3 regions of the Paenibacillus xylanexedens genome follow, and region 2 is predicted to be linked to each of the others. Evidence: riboswitches for the same ligand, from Rfam matches in the RefSeq annotation. Region 2 holds a riboswitch; each other region holds the start of a gene.
The links. A riboswitch is a leader RNA that binds a small molecule or an ion and turns the genes downstream of it on or off. The one in region 2 is predicted to bind S-adenosylmethionine.

Region 1 (10,820 bases), 3.4 Mb from region 2:
GCCCCCGCCTGTTTGGCAAATGCCATCACACCCAATCCAATGGGGCCAGCTCCAATCACAATCACATGCTCACCAGGTTTAATTCCTGCTCTTCTGACGGCATGGGCTCCAATGCTTAATGGTTCTACCATTGCCGTCTCATCCAGCGTCAAACCTTCTGCTGAGAGCAGATGTGAGACAGGCACGCTGATTTTTTCTCTCATGCCTCCGTCTACGTGCACACCCATGACTTGCATGGACGCACAACAATTGGTTTTTCCACTGCGACATGCAATACAGTGACCGCAGTGCAGATACGGAATAATACTTACCTGATCCCCAGGCTGTAACCCAGCCTCGTTCGGACCGATTTCTTCAATAACAGCCGCCAGTTCATGACCCAGAACACGAGGATAGGTAAAAAATGGCTGGTTGCCTTTGTATGCATGCAGATCCGTTCCACAGATTCCAATCCTCCGAATGGCAACCAACGCCTCTCCTTCTGCTCGTTCCGGTTGTGGCAGGTCCTGGAGCTTCAATTGATCTATTTCTTCACATACAATGGCTCTCATCGTCGTTCCCCCTTGGGTGCTTCTACTGTCGTGTTGCTTGGCTTCGTATTATATTCAGGTCGTCCGCTTGACCACGTCTCGTTATGCAATGGAGCCAGAATGCACAGCACTTCATCCAGCAGGCTCTGATCGATCGGTTCCTCTATCCAGGCTGCATTATTGAGGATATTGCGCTGGCTGGCACTGCTCACCAGTGTTGTCGGAATTCGCTCATTCGACGTGGAGAATTGCACGGCCAGCTTGGCAATGTCACTGCCTTGTTCTGCACAGAAGCGGGCAGCCTTCAGGCAGAGCTGTTTCACCCGATCATCTGCCGGATGCCAGGCAGGAGCCCCTCGGGTACTCAACAAGCCCATAGAAAGAGGCGAAGCATTGACGAGGCCAATTTCTTTTTTTTCCAACAAGGGCAATAAAGATAATAATGAGGTATCATTCAATGAATAATGACAGTACGAGATGATCGCATCCGCATCGATCTGTGGCAGTACCTTCTCGAACAAAGGCAAGGGTAAGCCACAAATGCCCGCATGTCGTATAACTCCCTGCTCTTTCAGACGCAGCAACGTTGGAAAGGCTTCTTCTACGATGATCTCTGCTGGCACAAATTCAATATCATGCAGGAACAGAATGTCGATATAGTCTGTATGCAGTCGATCCAGGCTCTCTTGCACGCTATCCAGAATCCGCTGACGTGAAAAATCAAACTCATTTTCCCCATACCGTCCGGCTTTGGTTGATAACATATATGAATTTCGCGGCAAGCTACGGATGGCTTCACCCAACACGGACTCCGCTTTTGTCAGCCCGTAGTAAGGCGAAACGTCTATGTAATTCATCCCCGCATCTACGGCCGCATGTACAGTGCGAATCCCTTCGTCCCGGTCAATGTCACGAAATACAGAACCGAGTGAGGATGCTCCAAAACTCAATACAGGTACGTCCAGTTCCGTCTTGCCAAGTATTCTTCTCTTCATCGGTTTAACCCCTTCCAGCGTGTCTGACTACACAAGTTCCCTTTCATTGTAACAGTTCAATTTCAATATAAAATATCGCCAATTGCGTAACATGTACTGTTTGATGACCTCGAACCGCAGAAAGAAATCAAAAAGCCCGCCGTCTCTCCAAACGGAGTAGTCAGCGGGCTTCGCTTCATAAATCCTTATCTAACGATCAAAGTTTATAAAGAGTAGTATTGAATTAATTAGAATTAGTTCTGCATTACGAAATCTTCATGCACGGCATTCTCTTCGTCGAACATACGCACGATGTCATATCGAGTGTTACGTTGTGCCGGGATATAACCGGACTCCCGAATCAAACGGAGAATGGATTCAATGTTAACTTTATATGTTGCACCAGCAGCAGATACAACGTTCTCTTCAATCATCGTGCTACCGAAGTCATTACAGCCAAATTCAAGCGACTTCTTACCGATCTCAGGACCCATCGTTACCCAAGAGGATTGAATGTTCTTGATATTATCAAGCACCAGTCGGCTGATGGCTACAGTCTTCAAGTACTCTTCCGGAGTCTGACGCTCCAGCTTAAGGTTGGTATTGTCTGGCTGGAAGGTCCAAGGAATGAATGCCAGGAAACCTTCGGAGTCATACTTGTTCGCGATACATTCGTCCTGAGCTTCACGTACACGGAGCAAGTGTAATGCACGCTCTTCCATCGATTCACCAAGTCCGATAACCATCGTTGCCGTGGTGTTCATACCGATGCGGTGTGCAGTTTGCATAACGTCCATCCAATCCCGCCATGAACCTTTCAAGCGGCTGATTTTCCGACGTGTGCGGTCATCCAGAATTTCAGCGCCGCCACCAGGCAAGGAATCCAGACCAGCTTCGTGAATGGCACGGACAACCTCTTCCAAGGTAAGGCCATCGGATACTTCAACCATTTTCATAATCTCCGCTGGGGAGAAAGAGTGCATCGTGATGTTCGGGAAACGCTCTTTAATGGCTTTCAACAGGTCTGTATAATAGCTGAAAGGCAAGTTTGGATTCGTTCCACCTTGCATCAAAATCTCGGTACCATTCACATCTTCCGTTTCCTGAATCTTCTGGAAAATAACTTCGTCTGGAAGCACATAACCTTCATCCGAACCAGGTCTGCGGTAGAAAGCACAAAAACGGCAGTACACATCACACACGTTTGTGTAGTTGACGTTACGCCCAATTACAAATGTTCTGTATGGTTCAGGATGCATGCGTTTCATAATGACATTAGCAGCTGCCCCGATTTTGTCCACTTCATTGGATTCAAATAACTGAATCGTGTCTTCCAAGTCCAAACGTTCGCCCCGAAGGGCTTTATCTAAGATACGGTCTACCGTACTCATCGTAAAAAAGCCTCCCTCATGAAGAGAAATTATATAACGATCCGTCCCAACTTGTTCAAGAGAAGCAAGTTCTGGTGGCAACATCGTATTTCTGTACTCCACATATCGTAACACAGGTTACATGTGAAAAAAAGCACCTTATGTACAGGTGCTTTAAAAATAAGTAAAAATGTTTACATATGGAATGGAATTTATTCGAGATTAAGTGACACGCATCGGCGGATTTGGGCATCCACTTTTGCTAGGATTCCTGAAGTGCTTGCTCCAAATCTACAATCAGATCTTCGATATCTTCCAGACCTACAGAGAAGCGCAGCAACCCATCTGTAATGCCACGGTCACGGCGAACCTCAGCCGGCATTGCCGCATGAGACATCATCGCTGGGTAGGACAAAATACTCTCCACAGCTCCTAAGCTTACAGCAACAATAGGTAGCTTCACCCGGTTAAGAACTGCTTTTGCACGATCACCTGAACCGACGTCAAATGAAACGACAGCTCCATATCCTGTGGATTGGCGCTCATGTGCCTCACGGCCCGGATGTTCCTCCAGTCCAGGATAAAAGACAGCGGTAATATCACTGCGCTCATTAAGCCATGCCGCCAGTTTAGCTGTGCTCCGTTCACTATGAGCCATGCGAGCCCCCAAGGTTTTCATCCCGCGCATCAGAAGCCAGGATTCTTGTGCCCCGAGTACAGTTCCAAGTCCATTTTGCAACTGTTTCAGTTGTACGCCAAGTGATTCCGTGCGAGCAACCGCTAACCCTGCCAGTACATCACTGTGACCTCCAAGAAACTTCGTAGCACTATGTACGACGATGTCCACACCAAGCTCAATTGGACGCTGATAGTACGGAGTCATAAAGGTGTTATCCAGAATCGTGATCAGGTCATGTTCCTTCGACCAGTCAGTTACGGCAGCGATATCCGTAATTCGCAGTGTAGGGTTGGACGGTGTTTCCATATAAACTGCCTTGGTGTTTGGCTTGAGTGCCGCTTTTACTTCATCTATATTGGTCATGTCTACAAAGGTTGTCTCGATCTGCATACGGCTTAATATGGAAGTAAGCAAACGATACGTACCTCCATATACGTCTTCCGTTACAATCATGTGATCCCCTGCAGAGAACATCATGAACACGCTTGAGATCGCAGCCATCCCCGAAGAATAGGCAAAGCCTCGTGCGCCGCCCTCCAGCAATGTAATGTAATCTTCCAGAGCCTGACGTGTCGGATTACCGGAACGACTGTAATCATGTTGAGGCGGATTGAAGATATCAAAATGATGGAATGTTGATGCTTGGTAGATCGGTACACTGGAGGCTCCAGTCGTTTTGTCAATCTCATCGCCAAAATGGAGCAACTTGGTTTCAAATTTCAACTCGGAATTGGGCTTGTTGTTGGACTCACTCATGAGTGCACGCCTCCTTCCACTTCCTGTTGTGCAGCTGTCAGAGCATTGCCGAGATCTGCAATCAGATCATCTGCATGTTCGATGCCTACGGAGAACCGGAGCAGACGATCATCCACACCTACGGCTTCACGAATTTCAAGCGGAATATCCGCATGAGTCTGTACTGCGGGATAAGTCATAAGTGATTCAACTCCGCCGAGACTTTCGGCAAAAGCAATGAGTTGGATATGACGCAGCAACGGTTCAACATAACGTGCATCCTTCACTTTGAAAGAGAAGATACCTGTGTTACCCGTGGATTGTTTGTTCTGTATCTCATACCCCGGATGATCGGATAGACCTGGATGATACACTTCAACCACCGCTGGGTGCTCAAGCAAGTATTTGGCAATAGTAAGTGCATTGTGCTCATGACGCTCCATGCGAAGAGCCAGCGTTTTCATACCTTTCATCAACTGGTAGGAGTCACTTGGAGATAATACCGCTCCAATGGAATTATGCAGGAACGCCATCTCAGCAGATAATGCCTCACCTTTGGTAATAATTAGTCCGGCGAGCACATCATTGTGTCCGCCCAGATATTTGGTAGCGCTATGAATGATGATATCGGCACCCAGTTCAATCGGACGTTGGAAAAATGGAGTCAACAACGTGTTGTCAACAATGGTCAACAGGTTGTAACTTTTCGCCCAGGAAGCAACGGCTTCCACATCGGTGATCATCATCAGTGGATTGGTTGGTGTCTCAATAAATACAGCTTTTGTATTCGGCTGACGAACCTTCTCCAGTGCTGCAATGTCATTCGTGTCCACATAACTTGCCGTTACGCCGAAACGGGACAGAATACGTTCCAGTAGACGATAGGTTCCACCATACAGATCCAGCGATACAATCAGATGATCCCCTTGACCAAACATGGCAAAAATCGTTTGCAGCGCGGCCATTCCCGAGCTACAGGCAAACCCTGCATCACCGGACTCCAGCGCTGCAGCGGCTTCTTCCAACACTTTACGGGTTGGATTAGTCGTACGAATATAATCAAACCCCGTGCTTTGCCCAAGCTTCGGGTGGCGAAACGCAGTGGATTGATAGATCGGAAAGTTAATGGCGCCTGTTACCGGTTCATTGATGGATCCAATTTGTGCTAAGCGGCTTTCGATTTTCAACTTGTTGTTGTCTTCCATTGCTGCATCCTCCTGTAATCTCGATTAGATTTGCGGGCCAATATCGTAAGGTGTTTCTTGATACACATAGTAATTGAGCCAGTTAGAGAATAATAAGTTGGCATGAGCGCGCCAAGTAGCCGGCGGCACACGGGAAGGGTCGTCATTCGGATAATAATGTCTAGGCAATGCGATATCCAACCCTTTGGCTGCATCCCGGTCATACTCCCACTTTAATGAGAATGGGTCATACTCGGCATGTCCTGTGGCAAAAATCTGTTTGCCGTCTTTGGTAGCAACCAGGAAGATCCCCGCTTCCTCGGATTCAGCCAAAATCTCTAAATTCTCATTCTTTTCAATATCTTCGCGTCTCACTTCCGTATGACGGGAATGTGGAACGTTGAATACTTCATCAAATCCACGCAACAACGGAACATGAGGTTTATTAATGGTATGTGGGAAAACGCCAAAACACTTTTCATCAAGTGCAACCTTGGGTACGTCAAAATGATGGTATAAACCTGCCTGGGAAGCCCAACATATGTGGAGGGTTGAAGTCACATTGGTTTTGGTCCATTCGAAGATCTCCTGGATTTCATTCCAATAGTTCACGTCTTCGAAATCCATCTGTTCCACCGGGGCACCCGTAATAATCATTCCATCGAAACGGCGGTGCTCAATCTCATCGAAGGTTTTATAGAACAGATCCAAATACTCCTGAGACGTATTCTTCGACGTATGGGATTTGGGATGTACGAGAACGACATCCACCTGAATAGGCGTGTTTCCCACCAGACGAAGCAATTGTGTTTCGGTCGTTTCCTTAGTGGGCATCAGGTTTAATATAGCGATACGGAGTGGACGAATATCCTGCTGATATGCAGAAGTTTCATCCATGACGAAGATATTCTCTCCTTCAAGTACTTCTTTTGCTGGTAGAGTATCAGGTATTTTGATTGGCATGGTAAGTCTAACTCCTCCTTGTGCATAAATAGATGCAGCAACCCTGGCCTGATGTCTTCACATCAATACAGTTATAGACTGCCTTGAGCTTGTAAAAACATTGAATTGCTCTTTCATCCAACGTTACAAACAACCTCAAGTTCCTTAGCGAAAATCACTGCTGAGAAGTCGGGGCATATGACAAAGACCTTCCTCGGATTTCGAGAAAGGTCATATGTAAAAAAGATATGCGCCTCTCTCATCTCTCAGTTACAACAGTGCCACTTGACACTTAGTCGCTGCAAGAATTAGCACCGTGCGGTATACCGCCGGTTGCCGGGTTTCATCGGGCCAGTCCCTCCACCTACTCTTGATAAGATTTCGCTGTATTAGATTGTAATTTAATATGGTTCACCGTCTACTTTATTACATTAATGCCCTCACGTCAAGTTGCAGTTCGATGTCTGCTTCCCAGATCGGAACCGTTCATCATCTGTTGTCATACACTGCCTCAGGGCGCGAAATAGACACATTTTTGCGCTTGAAAGCACCTTGTACCAGCGGTATACTAAACAAGGTGTTATAAACCCTTATGTGAGAGGTGACATATTAAATGGATGGCGACCCGAGGCCTGACTGGCAGCCGAATTCCGACAAACTGCATAGAGAATTGACATCAGCATGCCGGCAGCGGGACGTGACTTCCGTTTGATTATATAGTGAACGCAGCCCTGATCTCCAGGCTCCGCTGCCGACCGGCTGATTTGTTCTTTTTGCGCCCATAATGATAATATCCGCCAAGTTGGCGGGTGCAGAAGGAGTAGATTAACGATGAAAATACGGTTGGTAAACAACGGTGTATTTATTCCGGTGGACGACATTCAGCAGGCGCTGACTCCACCAGCGGAAGGATTTTACTGGATTGATGCAGACGTAGACGATTTGGCGGTACTTCAGCCGCTGTTCTTGATGCATGATCTGGCTGTGGAAGACTGTCTTAGTGACGAAGAACAACGTCCGAAGATTGAAATTTATGAGAACCATTATTTTATTGTGATTAATAGCATCCGTTTTGATGATGAAGAGATATTTCTACGTGCGGTCAACTTATTCCTTGGCAGACATTTCATTATTAGTGTTACAAAGCACAAGATCAGCGAATTGCGCACACTGAAACCCATCCTGTGGGAACAGGAAATCAGTACACCGGATCGTCTGCTGTATTTGCTGGTTGACTTGATTGTTGATAATTATTTCACCGTAGGTGACCGAATTGAAGCACGGATCGAGAAGCTTGAGGAAGACATTCTGATGCACACCAAAAAGTCACATCTGAATGAAATCATTGGGCTGCGCAGTGAGATTCTGTGGCTGAAGAAAGTGCTCGGACCTCAGAAAGAGGTCATTAACACCCTGAACAAAAAAGATCTGCGTCTCATCGATGATCAACTGCAAAAGTATTTCAGTGACATCTATGAGAATGCTGTAAAAATATCTGAAACCTTTGAGACTTATCGCGACCTGATGGGCAACTTGCGAGAAGCCTACCAATCCAGTATTGCGAACCGGGCGAATGAGATCATGCGTGTATTTACCGCCATTACCACGGTCTTCATGCCGCTGACGGTCATTACCGGTATATACGGCATGAACTTTACGAATATGCCAGAGCTTAACTGGAAATACAGCTATTTTGTTGTGATTGGCCTGATGGTTACCCTGGGCCTGAGCATGTTCTTCATTTTCCGCAAGAAAGACTGGGTATGAACTCTTACGAAATAACAAAGACGAAGCGCTTCTCCGGGAGAAACGCCTCGTCTTTTTTTCATTTCTGATCATTAACCAACATTCTTCTCTGTCTCTGCGTGCCGACGGAAGCGGATTCGAATCATGCGCAGTCTTTCATAGACCTGCTCCAGACTTCCTCCATCGGGTTTCTCTCCTCCATACACCTTATGTAATACTGGCTTCAGGAACGTATCTCCCAGCTCCTCATACGCACTCCATACGGCCTCTTGTTCGTTCTCTGGCATCACTGCCAGCTCCACATCAAGAAGACAATCGGTGTCATAACCTTCTTGATCCAGTGCCTCTAACAGCTCAACCAACTCGCGTCGGGATAATCCGGATCGATTAACAATCTCCTCTAACGTATACCCTTCCTTCATGCCTTCAAGCACCTGCTTACGCGTGGTGAACTTATCAAGTTCCTGCTTGTACTTCTGCTCTCTCTGCTTGTATAACCAACTCTCATACTCTTCTTCCTTCAGCGCCGTGTATACCCAGTCCAGCGGGAATGTCGTTGAACGCTCCAGCCCGTTTGTAATCTCCATCCATTCCGTACCATACTCAGTCGCTTTGCTCTCTCCTACGCCCGGCAGTTGCATCAGTTCATCCAGCGATTGCGGAACAAAGGCACTGATCAAACGCAGCAGACGATTCGTTGCAATAAAATACGGTGCCTTCCGGTCAGACACAGCTCTCTTCCTGCGCCATGTGCACAGATCCGTATATAATTGCTCATTGCCGTACAACTCACTGTAACAATGGAGTCGCTGTCCACCATAACTGCGTGATTTCAGATCATCATTCTCATGAAATAATCCCTGCAACTGCGGTCGGTACCCCTCACTCATCTGTATGGCAAGCTGATGACGGTAAATATGAAGCAGCTCCTCCCAAGAAGTCCCTTCATACCAGATGCTATCCTCACGCTCTCCTTCCTCGTAGCGACTCCATCCCAGCTGCCAACTATCTTCCTCTTCCCCAATCCATAACTGTGCATACTCTGCATTCTGATCTGACATTCTGGACAATCTGTTCATGAAAATGACTTCCATTTTCGTTCCCTCCCTTTGAATATTCAGCTTATACGAGTTAGAGATACTACCTATAGGCAGCACAAAAAAACACCCCTCCTGCAAAATCCATGCAAGAGAGGTGCTTCCTCATTAACCGTACTATGCTGTTGCCCATATCATACCACAATGGTAAAATTCGTCAATCCCTTTATAATCTACTTATTCAATGCCAATTTGGCAAGCGCCAGCGAACCACACAGCCCTGCATTGTCGCCAAGTCCTGGTGAAACAACATACTGGTCAATGTCGGATTGAAGCGCCGGATGCTGAACGTATCCAGCCAGCAACTCCTGCAGTTTGCTACGAACCATCGGGAACAGGTGCTCCTGCTTCATTACTCCGCCACCCATGACGATTTTCTGCGGAGAGAGAATGAGAACATAATTCATCAGTGCATGTGCCAGGTAATGTGCTTCGATCTCCCAAGCTTTATGATCTGCAGGCAGTTCATAAGCCGGTTGCTCCCAACGTTTGTTAATGGCTGGGCCAGCTGCAAGGCCTTCAAGGCAGTCACCATGATACGGACAGAAACCCTCGTATGTATCCTCTGGATGTCTGCGTACAATGATATGTCCCATCTCTGGATGTGACAATCCATGGACCATTTTACCGCCAACCACAGCACCTGCACCAATACCTGTACCCACAGTGATATACAGACAGCTCTCAAGACCTTGTGCAGCGCCCCAGGTTGCTTCTCCAAGTGCCGCACCATTCACATCCGTATCAAATGTCATCGGTACATCAAAATGCTCCTTGAGCTTGCCAATCACGTTATACTGTCCCCAATGTGGTTTTGGTGTTGTTGTGATATAACCATATGTTGGGCTTCCTTCAATCGGATCAATCGGACCAAATGAACCTACACCCAGAGCTTCAATGCCTTTGCCTTCAAAAAACGAAATCACTTGAGCCATGGTCTCTTCCGGTGTTGTTGTTGGAAAACTTACGCGTTCCAGAACTTCTCCGTTTTCTGTGCCAATACCACATACAAATTTGGTTCCGCCTGCTTCAATTGCGCCTAAGATCGTCATGTTAGTCACACTCCCAAGTTAGTTTAAAAAGGAATTCGAATTGCTTTACTTGATGACACGATAATTACCCTGCTACTTGTTCTCCAGCTTGGACAATCGTTTCATTAACGTTTGCCTCCAGCTGTCTGACAGCGCAGGAATGGCCAGCAACGCCTGAATACCATCGACATTTTCTTTCCCCTGATGCATGATTCGATTGGCTTCAAGAACCGTCATTGAGGCTGGATCGGTGCTGATCCGTCGAAATATCGATGAAGGCCTTACCTCACCTTCTTGCAGTACACGAAAGTAAAAGCCGGTATATCCACTCTCCTGAAAATAAACAGGCAGCTCCTTATAATCATACCTCGCACCCAGCTTGAAGCAAGGTTGTCTGGGCTGACTGACCTGCACTGTGGCTTCGCCCAACTCGTACACATCACCAATCCGTACGTCTTCTTCGGCACAGCCTTCAACCGTCAGATTTTCTCCACAAGCTCCCCAATCCAGCTTGCGATCCATCAGTTGTTCC
Region 2 (10,820 bases):
TATGGATGGAACATTACTTAACGATAATCATGAAATTACACAGGAGACCGCCAAGTGGATTCAAATTGCCATTCGTCGGGGTGTACATGTGTGCCTTTCTACGGGAAGAGCCGTATTCCACGCGATGCCTTATGCTGTCCAACTTGGACTGGAGACACCGATGGTTACCGTTAACGGTAGTGAGGTCTGGAAAGCACCACATGATCTGCATATGCGTCATCTGATGGACCCGGCATTGATTCGCCAAATGCAGGAGATTGGTGAGAAATATAACAGCTGGTACTGGGCATACTCCGTGGAAGAACTCTTCAATCGTGACCGCTGGACGGACAATATTGAAGGTCTGGAATGGTTGAAATTCGGCTTCAATACGGAAGTGGATGAAGTGCGTCACCAGATCATGATGGAACTGCAACAAATGGGCGGTCTGCAAATGACCAACTCCTCACCCGTTAATATTGAGATCAACCCTGCCGGCGTATCCAAAGCCAGTGGTGTAGCTGAAGTCTGCAAGCTGCTGGGCATCGAGATGTCCGAAGTTGTTGCTGTCGGAGACAGTTTGAATGATCTGGCTGTCATTGAGGCCGTGGGTCTTGGTGTAGCGATGGGTAATGCGCAGGAGCAGGTGAAGGAAGTGGCTGATCTGATCGTAGCGAGTAACAATGAAGACGGCATCGTCGAAGTGATCCGTGAACATATTTTGAAGGGGGAGTAACCTTTGCTCGCAACCGTTGCCTGGATTTTAATTGTGCTGCTGTTTGCAGTGGGGATGGCTGGAACGGTATATCCCATACTGCCTGGTGCTGTAGCGATTTTCTTCGCGTTTCTGGTCTACGGCTGGTTCTTCAGCTTTGATCCGTTTGGTGTGTGGTTCTGGATCATTCAGATTCTGATTGTTGTTGTGTTGTTTGTGGCTGATTATGTCGTCAGTGCATGGGGCGTGAAGAAGTTCGGTGGCTCCAAGTTATCAACAACGCTGAGTACCATTGGTGTTATCATTGGCCCATTTGTCATTCCGGCATTTGGACTGGTGCTGGGACCATTTATCGGTGCATTTATCGGGGAACTGATCGGAGGTTCTTCACCTTCCAAAGCGTCGAAAGTTGGATTTGGTTCCGTTGTGGGGCTATTTACGAGTACTGTGATGAAAATTATTTTGCAAATCGTCATGATTGTTCTCTTTATTATCTGGGTGGTAAGATTCGCCTAAACGTTCAGGATTAGCTTCAACGGGATGCACGTCCGGTGTGGAGGAAAGAAGGGGAATTCGTTTGTCTAAGAAAGAAACATTCATTAGGGGTACGCTCATACTGGCGGCCGCTGCACTGATCGCAAGAGTACTCGGATTGGTTCAACGGGTGCCGCTGGAGCATATCCTCGGCGATATCGGTAACGCATCTTTTACCATCTCCAATACGGTATATTTAATGCTGTTAACTGTAGCAACGGCGGGCATACCGAGTACACTTAGTAAGATGGTATCGGAACGCTATGCGCTCGGACGCGCGAGTGAAGCCCAACAGATCTACCGTGCAGCCCTGATCTTTGCCGCTGTGGCCGGGGTAGTCATGTCTGCTTTGTTGTGGTTCGCGGCACCTTATTATGCTACGTATGTGTCCAAAGTACCGGAGTCGGTCAGTGCCATTCGCGCCTTGGCTCCAGCGTTACTACTTTTCCCGGCTATTGCGATGATGCGTGGATATTTCCAAGGACGCGGCAACATGACAGCGGGTGGTATTTCACAGATTGTTGAACAGTTCGCCCGTGTAGGTACAGCCATTATCGTGGCTTATGTCATGCTGCAATGGAATTATGATGACCAGACGATTGCTGCAGGTGCTTCATTTGGTGGGGTATTAGGAAGTGTGGGTGCCTTCGGTGTCATGCTGTACTTCACCTTGAAGCTACGTCGTAGCGACCGTGCGGCCCAATTGAATTACGAGCGTGCAGAGCAGTTACCGATGCGAGGTATCTACAGTGATATCTTTAAGCTGTCTATTCCAATTGTGCTGTCTTCACTTGCGGTTCCAGCCATTAACTTCATCGATTCATCCCTTGTGGTACCACTGCTTAGTGGCCAGATCGGACTCGAAGAAGCGACTGGTGTACTTGCGATCCTGGGTGCGAAAGCCCAAAGTATTGCGGGTATTCCTCCGATTCTGGCTATCGCTTTGAGTCAATCGTTGGTGCCTGTCATATCGGCAGCATTTGCCCGCAAGGATGAAGCGCATCTGAAGAGTCAGGTTACACTTGCGTTGCGCATTTCGATTCTGACAGGTATGCCGATTGTCATTGCACTTTGTGCGGCAGCATATTCGGTTAACGGATTGCTGTTTACCAATCTGGATGGAACGCCGATCATTGCCTTGTTAACATTCGGTACCATTTTCCAGATTACGATGATGACCACCAACTCCATTTTGCTCGGGGTAGGGAAACCGCGGATTACGATGATCAGTGTCGCAGCAGGTGTTGTGATCAAATTGATCGCAAGTCTGATTCTGGCGCCGATCTTTGGCATTTACGGCATCATTATTGCAACGGCCCTTTGTTTCCTGGTTATCACTTACCTGAATCTGCGGGTCCTTCGCAAAATCGTTGATTTCTCCATCATGGGAGATCGTTGGAAAGGATTTATCATTACAGTGTTGCTTGCAGCAGGTGTAGGATTTGCAACGAACTGGATTGGCAATACGATCTTTGGACTGTTCCTGCCAGCGCGTGTATCCTTCTTGCTTACCTGCCTTGTGGTTGGTGTGCTTGTTGTGGTGGTGTATCTGGTTCTCATGGTTGTGCTGCGTGTACTGCGCAAGGACGAGCTGGGCAGTTACCCCCGTATTCTGCAAAAAATTCTTCGTCCACTTATGCGTCTTCAACGTGGAGCTGGGCAAAGAGGTTAAAAATGCAAAAAGCATCATCCATGCTCCAGAATTTTTTGTGAAAATAGGATACAAGCTCTGTCTGCTATTGAAGCAGACAGGGCTTTTTGTTTAGCTAAGGAGAGCTGAGCGACTGAACTCGACATTAGCCCAGCAAGCGAGGATTAGCGGTACATCGGATATCACATCATCCGTCTTTGCCTGCTCCATATAATCTTCAACATTAGTGTGTGATGGCTTTAGCATCATGAGCCAGTGCCGTTTTCAGCATGCCATACCGGTGTTCGTGACTCATCTCAAACAGCCATGGCCGACGCGGTGCCGTCAGATAACCGAGACTATCCCGAGTCTGAAGCCAGTCATGTCTGGTGATCGGTTCATAAGGCGTGTCCCCCCATACGGAAAGTAGTTCAGGACTATATAATCGTTGCCCTTCTGGAAGCCATTCCTCATCCAGTAACGCCTGAGCGTATAATGTATATTCACCCGCCTCGTCTTCACGAGTGGTAAACAAGCCAGGCCAATATTCAGCGCGCGAGCCACGATGGGGAACCAAACGTGCGAACTCCAACACTTGTGTGTGTACTTGCTCCACGCCAAACAACAAGGCATATAGCCCTTTGCCAAACATGATTCGCTCATCCAGTTTGCCAAAATGTTCAATGACGCGTCCTGCGAGTCCTGCTCCCCGTCCAAGAGGAAAGACGATATGATTCAGACCGGCCAGATTATGCAGATGGAATGCGGGTTTGGAAAGTGCTTCTTTTTGAAAATAAGGATGCTGCACCACCCGGCTCTCGATATAGTTCTGCTCATTAATAATTAATGCCACACTGAGCAGTGAACTGCAACGTTCCAGCCAAAAGCGTTCCCAAAACGGCGTCATAAACGCCGACACGTGAAAGTGCGACAAGAGATGGAAACAGCTTCGTCCGATCCGGCGACTGTTCATATACAGCAGAAGCTGGGGATATGCATCCTGGAAAATGAGTGCATTGCACCGCTCCAGCAGCCGATACATATGCTCGCGATCGCTTTGATTCTGTAGATTATGCATTAAGTCACTCTGAAGATCTGTCATGTGATATCCGCCGTTGCGAGAGACCATATGGGCCAGTAGTGCCCAATGCAGTTCGGGATATTGCTCATAACATTCCAGATAGGCTGTCGTGCGGGTGATATTACTCCGATTGTGCTCCTGAGTCAGTGTCTTAATCTCTTCCAGAATGATGCAATCTTCTTCGCAGACGAGTGCGCTTTGAACCTGGTCCGTGCGTGTAAAAGATTTGTTGCTGGTAGGTAACAAACGCTCCACCTCAGACTGTAAGGTAGCTGCCGTATCGGTATCCCACTCGATGTCACGCAATGGGTGACGAAGCTGTGCAGAAGCTTGCCATGCAGCCTGTTTGCCACGCCAGATTTCCCGGGCAGCACCCGGAATGGAACGGACCATCTGCAGGAGGGACCCGTGATGTTGTTCGCTGGAAGAATCGGTTCTGGTGGAAGTCATGATGTGACATCCTTTCATGATGTTCTGGGTTTAAATTCACAGACCATGTGGTTTATTCTAAGTATGCGCTGATTATTTGACTTCCACTCGCCAATTTGCTTCACTTAGGGTAAGACAAGGTACAGAAAGGGAGATGAACCGAATGGAACAGATTACTTCCAAACCGGCTTTTGATGTAGCCATCCAATCCCCACGTTTGACGATTGCCGTATTCAAGGCAGACTGGTGTGGTGACTGCAAATACATCGATCCGTTTATGCCTGAGGTTGAAGAGAAATATGCACGTGAACTGACCTTTATTGAGGTCGACGTGGATCAGGTTGGAACCGTTAGTGAAGAGCAGAATATTCTTGGCATTCCGAGCTTTGTGGCATATACAGATGGCCGCGAACTCGTGCGGTATGTGAACAAGCTGCGCAAGTCGAGAGAAGAGATTGAGCAGTTCCTGGATCGCGCAGTTGAGGTGTACAACACGATTCATAAATAATGTTATACAAGCTCAACTTTTACACAGGCACTCCGATGACAGAATAACCTTCCGATCGCTGTTATCCCCAGATTTCTTTGATCCCTTTTATAAAGGGGAGAAATCCGGGGATAAAGGCGAACGCTCCGCTTCTTCTGGTTATTTCTGTCCTCTCCGTTATTGTGTAAATGTTTCATGAACTTATATAAAAGTATGACAGGTTCATGTTGTAAAAGGGTATAATAAAAAGAACGCCATTTCTCTTGAAATAGGGAAATGGCGTTTGTGTGTTCGACACGTTCTATGTAAGAAACGTTTCTGTACATATCCTCAATGACCTGCGGGTCATTATTTCACCAGACGTTAACATTTTGTCACAAAGCGCGACGTCAATGAACATTTTATCCGGTATAATGAATTTAGTTGTGAAATAAGTGTCAAAGTACCGAAACAAGCGGAGAATATTCTTCGCCATCTTAAACCAACAGCGGGTGAGAAAAAATTGAAACACTTAACTTTGTTTAAATGGTTAACCGTATTAACCTGTCTTGTCATGTTTCTGGCCACTTTTGGTGGAGGCATCGTAACCAAAACGGAATCAGGCCTTGGCTGCGGAACAGAATGGCCTTTATGTAACGGAAAACTCGTTCCCGCACATACTGTGGCTTCACTCATTGAATATTCCCATCGCGCTGTAAGTGCACTGGCTGGACTGTTGTCCATTGCCTCGTTTGTTGCTTTTCTGCGGTTTGGCAAGTCACGCCGTGACCTGCAATTGTTTTCTTTCTTAACTCTGGTATTTGTTATCGTCCAGGGAATTATGGGGGCATTTGCCGTTGTCTTCTCCCAATCTTCAGCAGTCATGGCACTGCATTTTGGCTTTGCACTGATTGCTTTTGCCAGTTCTCTAATGATGGCGCTGGGCATAAGGCAAGAGGCAAAAGATGGCGGATTGGAGCGCCTGAATAAATACCCTCGGGTTAGCAAAAAATTCAGGAATCTGGTCTGGTTCTCCACCATTTACACATATCTCGTGGTATACACAGGTGCATTTGTGAGTCACACGGATTCTGCCGGCGGATGCTCCGGATTTCCGCTCTGTAACGGTCAGATTATTCCTGAGCTTTCGGGTGGGGTAGCGGTTGCCTTTGCTCATCGTGCAGCAGCTGCGTCGCTCGTGATTGTTATCGCGATCCTGGGTCATTTCGCTTACCGAAATCATCCAGATAACAAGGAAATGCGTAACCTTGGCGTGATATCCGTTGTTCTCATTTTGATGCAAGTAGTCATTGGTATTTTCATGATGGTGACAATGAGCCGTCCGGAAGTATACATGTTCGTAGCTCTCGCTCATATGCTGGATATCGCCATATTGTTCGGAGTCTTAACGTATATGAGTTTCCTGGTGTACAAGCTACATCGCCCGGCTAATCGTTTTTAAATATGAAAGTCCACCATCTAGTGATGTACATCATTGGGCAGGTGGACTTTGTTTGATGTCAGAGGGATCAGGGCAACCTATGGCAAGCAGCAATTACACGGAATGAATGATGTTACGTTTACGGTGATGAATTCTTGTTGATTTGGAAAAGAGGAGGTTAGATATGCTGCGAACGTTGTTGGGGGAAAAGCCACGTATAAACGAAGGTAAATTGAAGGCAGCGATGGACGCAATGGCGCATACGCTTGAGCTATTTCAACGACAAATGCATGTGGACCATGATCCCACGCATGACTATCGGAAGCTGTATGTGTGGACTCAGGGACTCATCTCCTCACTGGATGAACTGGAGCAAAGCTGTTTCGCTGCTGCTCATTTTCGCAAAAAGGTCGTTGCAGGTTCAACGGATGATATGACGCCGACTGAAAAAGCCGAGTATGCACGGTATGTGTATTTCTACAAAGATGGCTTTATCCGCTGCTTTGCCATTCTGGATAAAGTGGGCACGGTATTAAATGAAATATTCCAGTTGAATACTTCAAATACCAAAGCGCATTTTTCTTATTTTACTGTGTTAAGGCAGTTTGACTATGCGAGGGAACATCATGATCTTGCGTTGCAATTAATACAGATCAAGGACTCTTATCGTGAGCCGATGAGCAAGCTGCGCAAACGACGTAATATGGAAATTCACTACATGAACTCAGAAATGCACGATGACCTGTGGCAGTTACACCAGACCTTGCAAGGTAAAGTGAAATTGGAGGATCTGAATCAGCATGTGCAGGAAATGCGTCAGGGCATCGATATGGTCTGTGAAACGTTAACAGCCTCTTATAGTTATATCAACAAAATATGGAAAAGAAATAATTCCCTTTGACAAATCGGAATACTTGGAATATACTGAGTTTCAATCGAATGTTACATGGATATAACTGATAATTCGGAAGTTACGTTCACATTATAAAGCATAAACTACATGAACTTATAAAATCCTACAACAACATATTTCTTATCGAGAGCGGCGGAGGGACAGGCCCGATGAAGCCCGGCAACCGATTTGTAATGACATGATACATGTATCATTCGTTATAGATGTTAGGTGCTAATTCCTACAAAATGGTGCAAGACACGATTTTGGCAGATGAGAAGGTATATTCTTTCACGTGAAGAGCCCTCTTTGTATCTGCAAAGGGCTCTTTTTTTGTACTTTAAGGGGAGTTTTCCTTTAGATCGGGTAAAGATACATGTAGGTGGTTGGAAAGGGGCAAGTGCGATTGATTGAATTAAAAGGTTTAACGAAAACGTACGGCAAAGGGAAAAAATCTACAACAGCGTTATCCGAGCTGAATTTGAGCATCCAAAAGGGTGAAATCTACGGAGTGATTGGCCATTCCGGAGCGGGCAAAAGCACATTGATTCGCTGCATTAATTTGCTGGAACGGCCTACGGAGGGTGAGGTATGGGTTGACGGAATCAACCTGACTGAACTGAGCAAAACCGAATTGCAGCAACAGAGACGCAAGATCGGGATGATTTTTCAACACTTTAATCTGTTATCTTCGGCAACGGTATATGACAATGTAGCTTTTCCACTAAAGCTTGTGAATACACCCAAGGAAGCCATTGATCGCAAAGTGAAGGAAATGCTCGCACTGGTTGGTCTGGAGCACCATAGCAGCAAATATCCGGCTCAATTATCGGGTGGACAGAAACAACGTGTAGGGATTGCGAGAGCACTTGCAAGTGACCCGAATGTACTTCTCTGTGATGAGGCTACTTCGGCACTTGATCCGCAGACGACAAATTCAATCCTGAAGTTATTACTCGACATTAATGAAAAGTACAACCTTACGATTGTGCTGATCACACATGAAATGCATGTCATTCAGAATATTTGTGACAAGGTGGCTGTCATTCATCAAGGCGGCATTGTGGAACAGGGACCTGTAACAGACGTGTTCCTGAAGCCGCTGCATGCGATTACGCGGGACTTCATGATGCGTGACCATGAAGCTGGACTTGCTCTGGAAGAGACCGCTCTGGCAAATGCAGGCGTTGAATTGCAGGCAGGTGCTGCTTCCAAACTTGTGAAGATATCCTTTCTGGGTAACAAAACGTATGAAGCGATTTTGTCTAGAACGGTACGTAAGACAGGAGTGGATTTTGCCATCCTGCAAGGTACAATCTCTACGATCAAACAGGTTCCTTATGGGCAGCTGACCGTTCGGTTCGAGGGTGATTCAAATGCGATTGATCGGACGATATCAGAATTAACCGCTGAGGGACTTGATGTGGAGGTGCTTCGTTAGATGGATTTTTCAACAGTTCGCTGGGAAGAGGTTGGTAAAGCCTCCATTGAGACACTGCAAATTTTGGGTGTATCAGGCTTGTTCACCGTAATTTTTGGTTTACCGCTCGGAGTGCTGCTGTTCATGACAGCCCGATCTGCTTCGATCAAGTCACGGACGGTGTACATTATATTGTCCTTGATTGTGAATATTTTGCGCTCAGTCCCATTTATCATATTGATTGTTGCTCTTATACCGTTCACTCGTTCACTCGTCGGTACTGCTACAGGTGTGTTAGGTGTTATACCACCTTTAGTTATTTCAGCAGCTCCTTACTTTGCTCGATTGGTGGAGACGACGTTGCGAGAAGTTGATCGGGGTGTCATTGAAGCGGCACAGTCGATGGGTGCATCGACCGGACAAATTGTAAGACGGGTATTACTGCCTGAAGCGTTACCTGGTTTGGTTGCTGGTATTACCATTACCATCGTTACGCTTGTCTCTTACACGGCGATGGCGGGCATGGTTGGTGGTGGAGGTCTAGGAACGCTGGCAATCAACTATGGGTATTATCGTTATCAAAATGAAATCATGATTATATCCGTAGTATCGATGATCATTCTTGTGCAAATTCTCCAGATGGCTGGAGATCGCTTGGTTACATTTTTCACCAGGAAATAACACATAGATAACATGATGGTTATGCAATAATGCGGACGCCACATGACAAAAATGATTAGAGAAGGGGTTTTACACATGAAAAAATGGTCTTTTGCTCTACTTAGTCTTATGTTGATTGCGGTTCTCGCAGCTTGCGGAAACAACAAGGACGCCGATAGCGGCGCAGACAATTCAGCAGGTGCACCTCGTACAGTTGAATTGAAAGTTGGAGCTTCACCTACACCACATGCAGAGATTCTGGAAAGCATCAAGCCTGAACTGGAAGCACAAGGTATTCGTTTGCAAGTCGTTACGTTCAATGACTATGTACAACCCAATCAGCAACTTGCTGATAAAAAATTGGATGCGAACTTTTTCCAGCACCAGCCTTATCTGGACACAGAGAATAAAGAACGTGGATTCAACCTCGTTTCTGTAACACCTGTTCATGTTGAACCTTTTGGTGGATACTCCAAAAAGATTAAGTCTTTGGATGAATTGGCAGACGGCGCAAAAGTAGCAATTCCAAATGACCCATCCAATGGTGGACGTGCACTGTTGTTGCTCGCGAAGGAAGGTATCATTACGCTGAAAGACAACACAAATATTACATCTACGATTCAAGATATCACAGCCAATCCGAAGAACCTGGATATCATCGAGTTGGATGCAGCCATGATGCCACGTCAATTGGATGAAGCGGATCTGGTATTCATCAACGCTAACTATGCGCTCGAAGCGAACCTGAATCCGGCGAATGATGCTTTGCTGATCGAAGATCTGCAAGGTAACCCATACGCAAACATCCTCGTTTCCCGTGAGGACAACAAGGATGCAGATGCAATCCAAAAACTGGCTGCTGCTCTGCACTCCGAAGAAGTAAAAACATTCATCAAAGAACGTTATAAAGGTGCAGTTGAACCTGCAACTGAATAATTCACGATATGTATGATATGATGTGAAGCTATTAAGAATAAGCCGTATATCTCTTCTGAAGAGATATACGGCTTATTTTATGTTTCCTAATCTGCGCTGACGTGGCGATCAATAAGGGAAGGGTTAGGGCTTATCTTGTTTCTCCGCGTTGGATGGATGCCCAGATTGGCGGTAGTAGGGTAATTCATTCTGATCAGCATACTGCTGCTCATCTGCTTCTTGCAGGTACGTCCTCTCGGAGGGAGAAAGTTTTTCTTCTTCTCCATTTGAGCTTTTGATTTTGTATCTGATCCAACCGATTAGCCCAAGGACGATAACCAGGATCAAGGCCCATCCTTTTTTGAGCAGAAGAAGAGCACTGAATTTCTGGGAAGCCGTGTATCCGATCCCGCCCATCAGAAGACTGTTGAGCCCTATGGTGGATGTTTTGTCAGTCGAAGCATTGTACTCCTCGTAGGTATATCCTGCATTGATGCTAAGTTGATTAAGGACGGTTTCCTCGAATGCCTGGCGGCTCTGTTGAAAGTTGGCCGTATCTGTAACCAGAATGGCTGTGATGTACCCTTCGCGTGTCAGGAGTTTTACATTGTAATTGACCATGGCTTGCTGATCAGCATTCTTAAAACCAAGGGAGTAA
Region 3 (10,820 bases), 300 kb from region 2:
AGAAAAAGATAACCAGGCATACGCATGAGGAAACTCCTTCAGTAAATCAATCAGCACCTGTGCTTCCTGCAAGGAAGGAATTGTCTCAAACGCCAGAATATCTGCACCCGCTTCAATCAACGCCGCCATACGCGGACGGTGAAATGCGGCCAGCGTCTCATCCGACACGCCATAATGTCCCACATACTCTGAACCATCCGCCAGATAGGCGCCGTACGGTCCAACGGACCCGGCAATAATTGGACGTGGACGAAGACTGTCTGCTTTCCGATCCACTCTACGATTTGTTATATGCTCCTCATTCTCCTCAGTTTCGGAACGTACCGAAGGAGCTTCTACAAGCTGACCTGTCGAGCTTTCTCTTCCCACTAAATCACTCTGCACTTCTGCCCACACGTCATCTCTCGCCTGTGCAGCCAGTTCAACCGTCTTGCGGATCAGCTCTAGTGCTTCCTGTTCACCAATCCCTCTCTTGCGGAAACCATCCACCGTCGCCTGATAACTGGATGTAATCGCACAATCGGCTCCTGCTCGAAAATAATCTGCATGGACCTGAACAATAACATCCGGATTCTCAAGCAACACACGAGCAGACCATAGTGGATCATCGAGATCACATCCATGCTGTTCGAGTTCCGTAGCCAACGCTCCATCCAGAATCATGACCGGATGTTCACGAAGGATCTGTTCTATGGGGTTAGTCTGTTGTGCTTGCGTCATGTACTTGTCCTCTTTTCTTATTCACACGTTCTGTCAGATAATAAGCAGCGTAACATACTGCGATAAATGGAACCCCACAATACAGCGCAATTCGCTGTGTCGGGTCAAAGGCAATACCTATGCATGAAGCCAGGCATAATATAAATGAAACAATTGGTACCACCGGATACAGTGGTGTGCGGTAGACCAGATCTTTGACCGCATGTCCTTCCCGGATATATTGTCTGCGGAACATGTATTGGGAAGCGCTGATGCTCATCCATACCGCAACGACAGCGAGACCTGAAATGGAAACCAGCGTAATATACACCGTACCTGGCGCAATAATACTGGACAGCAATGCCAACGCACCACCCACCATACTAATCAGAAGTGCATTCAGTGGTACCCCGCTTTTGGTCAATTTGGCAAACCACGGAGAGATCGTTCTTTTGTCAGCCAGAGACCAGAGCATCCGTGAAGATGCATACAGGCCTGAATTGGCAGCAGAGAGAATCGCCGTCAGAATAACAAAGTTCATAATGTCTGCTGCATAGGGTACACCCACCCGCTCCATTACCGCTACAAACGGACTTTCCAGTACACTGGCATCCGACATGGGCAGCAAGGCTGACAAGATAATAATCGTTCCGATGAAGAAAATAACCAAACGCCACAGCGTTGTATGAATAGCCTTTGGTATCGTCTTTTCAGGGTTCTCCGTCTCACCGGCGGCAATGCCGATTAACTCGGTGCCTGAGAAGGCAAAGTTTACAGCAAGCATGGTCATCAATATCGCTGTAGCCCCATGAGGGAACCACCCGGATGCGGTAATATTTGATAGAAATGGAGCCGGTTCAGAATCCGCCATGGGAATGAACCCAAACATGGCTGCGCCACCGATAATAATGAAAATTACGATAGTCACTACTTTTACAGATGAGAACCAGAACTCGGATTCCGCAAATAATTTCACCGTTAGAGCGTTGAACAGAAAGATCATCAGTGCAAAAATCGCGCTCCATATCCATACGTTCACCGATGGGAACCAGCGCTGCATCAGCAATCCGGCGGCTGTGAATTCAGAGCCAAGCGCAACAGTCCAGGTTAACCAGTATAACCAAGCCACCGTGTAGCCTGTTGCTGGTCCGATATATTTGGCTGCATAACTATGAAATGCTCCCGTCTCTGGCATATGTATAGACAGTTCACCAAGACAGAGCATCACCAGATATACAACGATGGCTCCGATCAGATAGGACAGAATGGTTCCCAGTGGTCCCGCCTGCTGAATGGTGTAACCTGAGCTGAGGAATAATCCCGTTCCAATGACTCCTCCGAGAGAGAGCATGACCACATGCCGTGCCTGCATTTTCCGCTGAAAATGCCCTTTGTCGTTGTTGTTCTCCATACCTGCTGCTCCCCTACTTCTTCATCCAGAAAAAACAAAAAAGACCCACTCTGCCTAAAGAGTGCGCCGTTACTGACAAATAAAAACAAACGCTCCTATCTATCAGGCTTTCACCCGCTGGAATTAGCACAGTATCCTTCAGATCTGTTGCTGAGGTTTCTAAGGGCCAGTCCCTCCACCTCTCTGGATAAGAAAATGATTTTTTACTAATATAGCGATCTATCATGAATGTGTCAACACTTAAAAAATTAATGGCTCACCTCGCTATTCGGTGGAAGACCCCGGATTGGTGATGGTGGTCTTTACCTCATACGTGATCGGCACGGTGCTAAAAATTTTATCCCAATCGTCTTTGACTTTTTTCCATGTTTTAGGTTCTTTGATACGCAAGCTATCCCGAAAATCCGCAACATCTACTTTATAGGTATGCTGCAGCTTGTATAACACCTGGCGAATCTGTTGTTCGGCCAGTTCAGCAAAATCTTTTTCCAACTCTCTAAGGTATGCCCCTTTTTCTTCTTCTTCGGGAGCACGCCAATCTTCCATCAACCAGCCTTCGGATTCGGTCTTTACATGGAATGAAATATCATTGCCAACAACCTTGGGAATAATTTTCACTTTTTTCTTCTTGATTTCATATACCACGGTGAATCCTTCCTTGTTATGTGTTTTTAAGACACCTCCTTTTTTTTTGGAATTGAGCCATGACAAACCTTCAAGATCTGTTTGACTAAGTTCTCCGATGAATTTGGTTGTTTTTCCATCAAAGATGCTGCCTCCAGAGAACTTGTCCTCTCCATGGGAGTTCAACACATTTTGAAGCAGAAAGCTGGAACCGGACTGCATTTGAGCATCTAACTTAGACAGTAATACAGGATCCAATATTTTGTTGGACAAATACGAATTGTTCGTAATTCCTGTGAGATAAAATGCCGGAATCCGAGACGGGTCCTGTGAAGTCAACACATCTAATGCACGATGATGACTGATCAGCACCAGGCAGTTCGGTCGAATATCATTATCCCGTAGTACAAAATCAAGCAATTGGTCTAAACCATATTTTTTGGCAATATCCTTGGAGACAACGATAACTTTCAGATGATGTCCGATAAGAGGCTTATCTCTTCTTAGCGCAAACTGACGGAATATTTGCAGCAAGGAATCCCCGGTAAGCTGTTCATTGGAATAGGATGTTTTGCCAGAAGAAGGTGAACCAGATTGTTGACTCGTTTTACTATCGGAAAATCCTGGAGCAATCTGCACAGTAGCGGTCACATAGTTCTTCTTTGGGTATGTTCCTCCCTGAGCAGCGATGTCTTTCTCGAATTCAGTCTCTTTACCGACATCAATTCCAAGACCGACATAGAGACTTAGATCCTCTATTTCCCGACTGCTCCAGCATCCAGACAGCGTCAACAGAATGCACAAGACAGAAGCTACACGTAATAGCATACGGAATGGCATCATGCATGCTTGCCTCCTTTTTTGCGAATCAGACTTAACAACAGTAGGACCAGAGGTAAAATGGCGAATAGAATCACAGATACATTGCCGAGCATATCCCCGAGTGCAAAGGTATCATCCACCGTTTTGGGCATCATGGCTGTCACATAAATGAACGGAAGCAGACCATACATAATGCCCTTGATTTTTTTGGTACGAAACAAATCACGAATGCCCACCGAAGCGCAGTAGTGTGTGATCGCTGTAGTCGAGAAAATTTGCATAATCCAGATGACCAGCAATAAGGATTCGAATCTTTCGAATATTAAACCTTGTATCTCAAAGCTTCTTACCAAATCCAGCGTTGGCCAGGTGCGCGTTTTGATCCCATCAAGGGATAAACTGCCTATGACCATTACAACCGTGATCAAGTAGATAGTGGTGGATATGAATATCCCCCAGCTCATTGCCTTATTACTCTTCTTCGGATTTTTCATATAGGCAGTCATGATTAACATCACCTCATATCCCGTGTATGACAGTAGTGAGGGCTTCAGTCCTTTGAAAACGGGCATAAACCCATCCCCAAGCACAGGTCTTAGATTCCCAATCTCAAATAGCTGATTACTAAGTAGAATTTCGATGACAAATATAATGATCGTAATCGGTAGAATAATCTCGAACACGCGTACAATGACACCAAGCCCACCCGAGATCATATATATACCGATCCACATGAAGACCATCACAATTGCCCAGGTGGGGGTGCGTTCGAGTAGATACATTCCTGTCACATCAGCCATGACTCTTACTTCAAAAGCTGCAATGACCGTGAAATACATAATCATAGCAAATCCCAGTATGTAGGCAATCCAGTTCCCCGTAATTTCACGGGTGAACTGGAACACGGTTTTCCCCGGAAATCTGCGACACAGGGTAACCATAATTATTCCGATACCTGTAATAATCAGCCCAGACAGCATAATGGAAATCCAGACATCTGGTGTTCCTACAGCCTTGCTGATCGTTCGAGGCAACGTCAATATCCCGGCACCAAGCATGTAATTGACAATAATTACAACGGCCTGTGTCGTGGTTAGCTTTCCTTGGGAGCCATTCACTTTAGTTCACCTCCAGACCTTCAGTAGATGGAATTCCACTATTTTTTTCGATCATCATCTATCGGATTAGTCATCTTGGGACGCATTCTCATCATATTTAACGGAGCACGAATAACGAAATCCTTCCATTCATTCATGTGATAAGGAACGGCTGGAGCTACATATGGTACGCCAAAGCTTGAGAGTCGTGCCAGATGTGTACACACAAGCAGGAAGAACATTACAACACCATATAGTCCAAGTATAGCTGCACTAAACATGGCAGCAAATCGCAGAATCCGCAGCGTTAACCCTGCACTATAGACGGGAATCGTAAAGGAAGAAATGGCCGTAACCGCAACGACAATAACCAAGAATTGGCTTATAATTCCCGCCTGCACTGCTGCTTGGCCGATAATCAGACCTCCTACGATACCCATCGCTGGCGCAATTGGTTTAGGCAGCCGTATCCCTGCCTCCCTCAGAATCTCAATCGAAAGTTCCATGATCAGTACTTCAATGATTGAAGGAAAAGGCACTCCTGTCCGCGTTTCAATAATCGTCAATACCAGCTTGGTTGGAATAAGACCCGGATGGAACGATATAAACGAAATATAGAGCGCAGGAGCAAGCAATGCCAGCATCGCGGCCATAAAACGCAGCACTCGCAAAAATGTTCCGGGAATCCAGCGTTCATAATAGTCCTCGGGAGACTGAAGCAACATGCTAAAGGTAACCGGTACAATTAATACAAATGGCGTTCCATCCAACAAAATTGCCACTCGGCCTTCCAGAAGGGCACCCATCACCCGGTCAGGTCTTTCCGTATTCAGTACCTGTTGAAAAGGACTCAGCGTACTGTCTTCGATGAGTTGTTCCACATAACCTGATTCCAGCATCGAATCCATATCCATCTCTTCAATTCGCTTGCATACTTCAACCACGAGATTTGGATCGGCAATATCCTGAATATAGGCTATCGCCAAATCTTTTTTGATCCGTGAACCCACTTCATACTTCTTAATAAACAGGCTCTGATCACTTCCATAACGACGCAAAATGCCTGTATTATCGCTTAATTGCTCTGTAAAACCAATACGTGGTCCGCGAAGCAACCCCTCGGATAAAGGTTCATTTATACCTCGTGTTTTGATATTATGGGCTCCAATTAATAAAGCACCTGGCAAGCCATCAACCAATAGTGCATTTTTCCCGAAAAGCACACCAACTGCGAGCTCTTGAAGAGACTTCGTCTCCTCAACCAAACTGACAGGAAGTAATTGATCTTGCAGATATGCCGACAGTAAGTGTGCATTGTCCGGATGAAGGAAACCTTCCTGCTTAAGTAGAGGAACACCTTCTAACATCAACGGTGTAATCAAGTGATCATCAACTAAGTCCTGATCTACCAGGCCTTCGGTATAAATGACCGCAGCCCGTGTATTCGTTCCTCTAATAATAAATTCCCGAATATGCACGTCTGCATTGAGTCCAAAGCTTTCTTTCACACTCGTCAGATTTATGCTGTACTTCTCGGTTAATTTAATATTGGCATATTGGCCTGTTTCGGTCCCTTCACCCTGCCCTTTGGCTGCTGGCGAGATATCCTTCGAGGATACGGACGATGGCTTCGAACGAGAGAAGCTTCCACGCTTAATGGCAGCATTGATCCAGCGTATGCTCAAGGTAATACCAATTGGAATGATGAAGACCAAGAATGCCTGAATCCATATGGGCCATTCCGGCACGTAGGATACAATTGTTGACCACATGTTCCCACCCCAACATTTCTCTGCATGACATAGCTGCAGGTATTCCCAAGTATTGTGTCCCCGTTTGATCACAATAATTCCCGTTTTTTTGTGTACAGAACAGCAAAAAAAAAAGCGGTTCCTGTATTAGGAACCACTATTCGCTCTATAATTATACGATTCTGGTCACATGCTCCGCTTTGGCATCCAACAAGTGGGCTGAAGCAGCAATTGCTGTAAAATCATTCAATGCAATCTCAATCTGCTTCTGGCTCTGCTCCACATATTCTTCTACTTTTTTGGTACCTCCTGTGATATTACCAATCTCCTTCGTTATTCCAGTCACGCTATCACGAATCTCATTAATCGAACTCTCTACCATTGCGGATAGTTTCTTAACTTCCTTGGCCACGATATCAAATCCTCGTCCGTATTCTCCTGCATGTGCAGCCTCAATGGCAGCATTCAACGCGAGCAGTTGCGTCTGAGACGAAATCTCGCGTATCGTTCGTACCACGCCCTGAATCGATCCGGCCTGTTCCTGCAAATGAGTCAACGTTGCACGGTTAGAAGTCGACACCTCAGAGATAAAGGAAATACTTGACATCAACTCCTGGCTCCGTTCAATGCCTACATCTGCCTGCCCATTCAGTTCATGGGACATCGTTTTCAGCTCGTTCACTACGACCGAAATGTTGTTCTGACGGTTGGTAATGTTGGTGGCGATTTTGGAGACACCCAGTATCTTCTGATTCGTCTCATCGTACACCGGCATATATGTCGCCTCAAGCCATACGGAATTCCCCTTTGCATCCTTGCGTTCAACCTTGTCCTGGAAGCTGACACCATTAAATATGCTATTCCAAAAAGCATCATATTCCGGAGTATTTGCAAATTGACCGAAGCACAGTTGCTGATGCTTCATGCCGTACATCTCATCTACCGTATATCCCATCGTCTGGGCAAAGACTTCATTCACGTAGGTTACCCGGCGATCCAGATCGAATCGAATGATAGCAAGACTTTTCTCCATCGCCTTGATGACCATTGCATCGGTGACAACATCTTTCTTTTCCATATCTAATATAGACACTTGATAACCCCCACAGTTCATTCCATAATAGACAGCCTTTAACTAGCAAAAAACGATCATAACAACATATGTATCCATCAGGTTCTAAATGACTCTACTATTGATACCCGATTTGCAGCATTTTGGATCACCTGTTGTTATTTATTTTTATTGCAACCCTTTTCAGTCAAAATATATAGTTGTTCCTTCGTTTCAATGTTTCTTCAATATCCTGGATAAAAGGCTTCCATCAACATACTTTCGGAACATGTTCATCGTCCAGAAAAGAGACGTTATAACTTATCTTATCCGTAAAATATCTCTGTATCTACTAGTACGTATCGTAACATAAGGCAAAGAGGTATACACTTCTGTATTTGTAACGTATTTGTAACATAATTTCTGTTTTTTAGTAACCGTTTAACCCCTATATACAAGAAAAACAGAACGATTTGTCATGCATCGTCCTGTTTCTTATCCAGTCTCATCTTTTTATTTTTTTCGTGGTGTCCAGCGCTTCGTTTCACTATGATTCGGATACTGAATGCCCGCAGGATAGGAGATCAGCTCGATCAGCATCCCCCAAGGTGCCCTTCCATACACAAACTGATTTCCTTCTCCGCCTTCAATATGACCGTTTAACGCCCCAGGCTCTGTTAGCAACACCCCGCCCGCTTCTTCGAAGTGTCGTGCAGCTTCTTGCATATCGTCCACATACAACGACATATGCTGCAATCCGTAATCCGATGCCCTAACTGGTTCTGATTGCGCTGTATTTACGTACTGAAATAACTCTATACTGGCGCTCTCCCCGAGCGATAACATCCGAATATGAATAACCTTTGCTCCTGAACGCAGTCCTAATTTACGCTCTGCCTCAGGTCCTTCCTGTGGGGGATCATCCGGCGTTATATGGTCATAGGCAAGCTCAGCTCCAAACGCCTGTTGTAGAAATAGTGTCGCCTGCTCCATATTCGGTACAGTTATTCCAATGTGGTCGAGTCCTCTCGTAATCATATTATCCCTTCTTTCCTTTTATCCATTGAACTTGCTTGTACACAGCGACATCCGTACCTATATGATTTACACGAAAAGAGGTCCGCTATAACCATCGGTTGCTCGAACGACCTGTGTATAGAAACCGAAAAAAGAAGAGCGCATGATATCCATGGCTCTTCTTTTTTTGATGTTTCTAAGTTAGTTACAGGCTTACATACCAAGTGCAAAACCGGGGACTGAACTCATTTTAAAAATCGTGCACAGTGACACACAGCTGAATCGCAATGCCAAATGGGTCCCTTACAATACCGTATCCTGGGCTGAATTCATTTTGTTCATACGGTACCAGTATCTTCACGCCCTCATGTTGCATCAAAGAATGATACAGTTGATCGATTGTATTTTTATCCTTGGATTGAATACATAGTGACGTGCTGTTCCCCAGCTGCCATGCTCTCTCCGTGTCCATTGCTTCTTCCGCAATCATGACCTTGTTAACCCCGATCTCCAGCACCGAATGTGTAATATACTCATCTTGACCGGCAGGGTACTCAAAACCCGGGTTCATTTCCTTCATCTCTTTATAACTTTTCTTGAATATCACCTTGGCGCCCAGAAACTCCTCATAAAAAGCAATGGCTGCCGCCGCATCCCCGTTCATCGACAAAAATGGTATCACTTCAAAATTCATTATATTGCCTCCTTGTTCCTATTGGATTACACTTATCACTATAACAACGAAAGGTGCCAATCCATGGCACCATTAAGAGGGTTTGATATGAAAAAATCAGAACGTATGAACCAGATGCTGCGCTTTATTAATCAAAAACAACAGTTCACCCTGCAAGATCTTATGCAGGAGTTCCAGATCTCCAAACGAACCGCGTTAAGAGATATCGCTTCATTGGAAGAGTTAGGTGCGCCCATCTATGTCGAATATGGACGCTACGGCGGATATCGACTGCTGCAACAGATGCAGCTGCCTCCCATTTCGTTTAATACGGGGGAGCTTCATGCCCTTTATTTTGCGTTGCAGGCTCTCCGCAGCTTCTCCAGCTTACCCTTTCAAGTCTCTTTCCGGACCATTCATGAGAAATTTATGAGGGCGTTATCCGACAAGCAACGACAGGATATTGAGAACATCCAACACCGGGTTTACTTCCAACATACCGAGCAGATCCGCGACAGTGCACATTTGGAGTTTCTGTTGATGGCTGCTGTTCAGAATATAGTGATCCAGATTACGTACGCTAATCAGCGTAGATCCTCTGATCAAAGGCCATCTTCTGCACACACCCATATCCGTACCATTCAACCCATCGCACTCTATGCCAGGAAAGGCTATTGGTATTGCCAGGCCTATGATCTGCATAAACAAGCGTATCGTGTATTTCGCTGCGACCGTATCATTTCAGCCGAAACAACGGAGATTGAACCTTTGGCTCATGTAAAGGAACTATATTCACAGGATGCCCAATCTCTAAGGAAACCATCGGAACAAGCAATTCCATTCAAATGCCTGATTGATGAAGCCGGGATGGAGCTATTCCAGCAAGAACATTTCCCATCAATGCAGATCATCGAGCAGATGGGACACATGTATCTTGTCGGTTCGTATGAACCTCACGAGCTTGATTTTATAGTGAGATATCTTGCAGGCTATGGTAACTCGATTAAGATTATGGAGCCCGTCATCTTACAGAAAGCATTAAGGCAGTACTATCTGGACTTGTTGGATCATGTATAAAGATCATATTTCTTTATTCATTTTACTTCACATGCCTTTTAGCTCTGCTCCTGGCTAACTTTTAACATTTTTTTATTACCAATAGCGACTTGAACGATAATCTGCAACACGATGATGATAGCCAAACCATAAAATGCTTGCACGAAGCTGCCTGTTAGATCGCGGAGCCAACCAATCGCCAGCGGTCCAAGTGCTCCAAGAATGTAGCCACCAGATTGAGTCATAGCCGACCAGCTACTCGCTTCCTGAGCATTGTTTGTCTCATCAATCGGCAACATGAGTGCAATTGGGAACAGTCCACCTGCACCAATACCGAGCGGAATCGCCGCGAGCCACGGACTGACAGAGAGATTCAGCATCAGGACACCTATTAACTCCAACATCGCACATCCAACAAGCCAGAAGACACGTCTTTGGTACCGATGTACAAGCATGGGAATGAATAACGTTGAGGGCAATGATATCAATGTAAATAACGTTTGGATGTTGCCAGCAGTCTCTTGGCTATATCCATGGCTCTGAATGGCTGGCGCAAGCCAGGCGGTTAATGAATAGAAGATCGCGGCCATCAGTCCAAAGAACAGTGTCAGCACCCATG

Region 1: linked by a shared signal. The riboswitch ahead of metA (homoserine O-acetyltransferase MetA) and the one ahead of BS614_RS28445 (methionine ABC transporter ATP-binding protein) in region 2 are both predicted to bind S-adenosylmethionine.
Region 3: linked by a shared signal. The riboswitch ahead of mmuP (S-methylmethionine permease) and the one ahead of BS614_RS28445 (methionine ABC transporter ATP-binding protein) in region 2 are both predicted to bind S-adenosylmethionine.

The regions. Positions count from the first base shown of each region.
Region 1 covers NZ_CP018620.1:2,869,237-2,880,056, reverse strand. The annotation lists gene BS614_RS12925 (zinc-binding alcohol dehydrogenase family protein) at 1-551, opposite strand, end outside; gene BS614_RS12920 (aldo/keto reductase) at 548-1,525, opposite strand; gene mqnC (cyclic dehypoxanthinyl futalosine synthase) at 1,759-2,895, opposite strand; gene BS614_RS12910 (trans-sulfuration enzyme family protein) at 3,137-4,309, opposite strand; gene BS614_RS12905 (PLP-dependent transferase) at 4,306-5,493, opposite strand; gene metA (homoserine O-acetyltransferase MetA) at 5,518-6,435, opposite strand; SAM riboswitch class I at 6,671-6,794, opposite strand; gene corA (magnesium/cobalt transporter CorA) at 7,246-8,181, shown strand; gene BS614_RS12890 (HRDC domain-containing protein) at 8,253-9,254, opposite strand; gene BS614_RS12885 (ROK family protein) at 9,431-10,309, opposite strand; gene BS614_RS12880 (MOSC domain-containing protein) at 10,382-10,820, opposite strand, start outside.
Region 2 covers NZ_CP018620.1:6,526,836-6,537,655, reverse strand. The annotation lists gene BS614_RS28480 (Cof-type HAD-IIB family hydrolase) at 1-715, shown strand, start outside; gene BS614_RS28475 (DUF456 domain-containing protein) at 770-1,210, shown strand; gene BS614_RS28470 (putative polysaccharide biosynthesis protein) at 1,272-2,900, shown strand; gene BS614_RS28465 (DUF2515 family protein) at 3,103-4,389, opposite strand; gene BS614_RS28460 (thioredoxin family protein) at 4,532-4,876, shown strand; gene BS614_RS28455 (COX15/CtaA family protein) at 5,358-6,296, shown strand; gene BS614_RS28450 (Cthe_2314 family HEPN domain-containing protein) at 6,460-7,176, shown strand; SAM riboswitch class I at 7,306-7,447, shown strand; gene BS614_RS28445 (methionine ABC transporter ATP-binding protein) at 7,574-8,608, shown strand; gene BS614_RS28440 (methionine ABC transporter permease) at 8,609-9,268, shown strand; gene BS614_RS28435 (MetQ/NlpA family ABC transporter substrate-binding protein) at 9,344-10,183, shown strand; gene BS614_RS28430 (DUF2167 domain-containing protein) at 10,307-10,820, opposite strand, start outside.
Region 3 covers NZ_CP018620.1:6,830,797-6,841,616, forward strand. The annotation lists gene mmuM (homocysteine S-methyltransferase) at 1-720, opposite strand, end outside; gene mmuP (S-methylmethionine permease) at 698-2,110, opposite strand; SAM riboswitch class I at 2,203-2,304, opposite strand; gene BS614_RS29865 (Ger(x)C family spore germination protein) at 2,375-3,577, opposite strand; gene BS614_RS29870 (spore germination protein) at 3,574-4,674, opposite strand; gene BS614_RS29875 (spore germination protein) at 4,713-6,425, opposite strand; gene BS614_RS29880 (methyl-accepting chemotaxis protein) at 6,577-7,497, opposite strand; gene BS614_RS29885 (VOC family protein) at 7,969-8,493, opposite strand; gene BS614_RS29890 (VOC family protein) at 8,723-9,166, opposite strand; gene BS614_RS29895 (helix-turn-helix transcriptional regulator) at 9,254-10,222, shown strand; gene BS614_RS29900 (MFS transporter) at 10,261-10,820, opposite strand, start outside.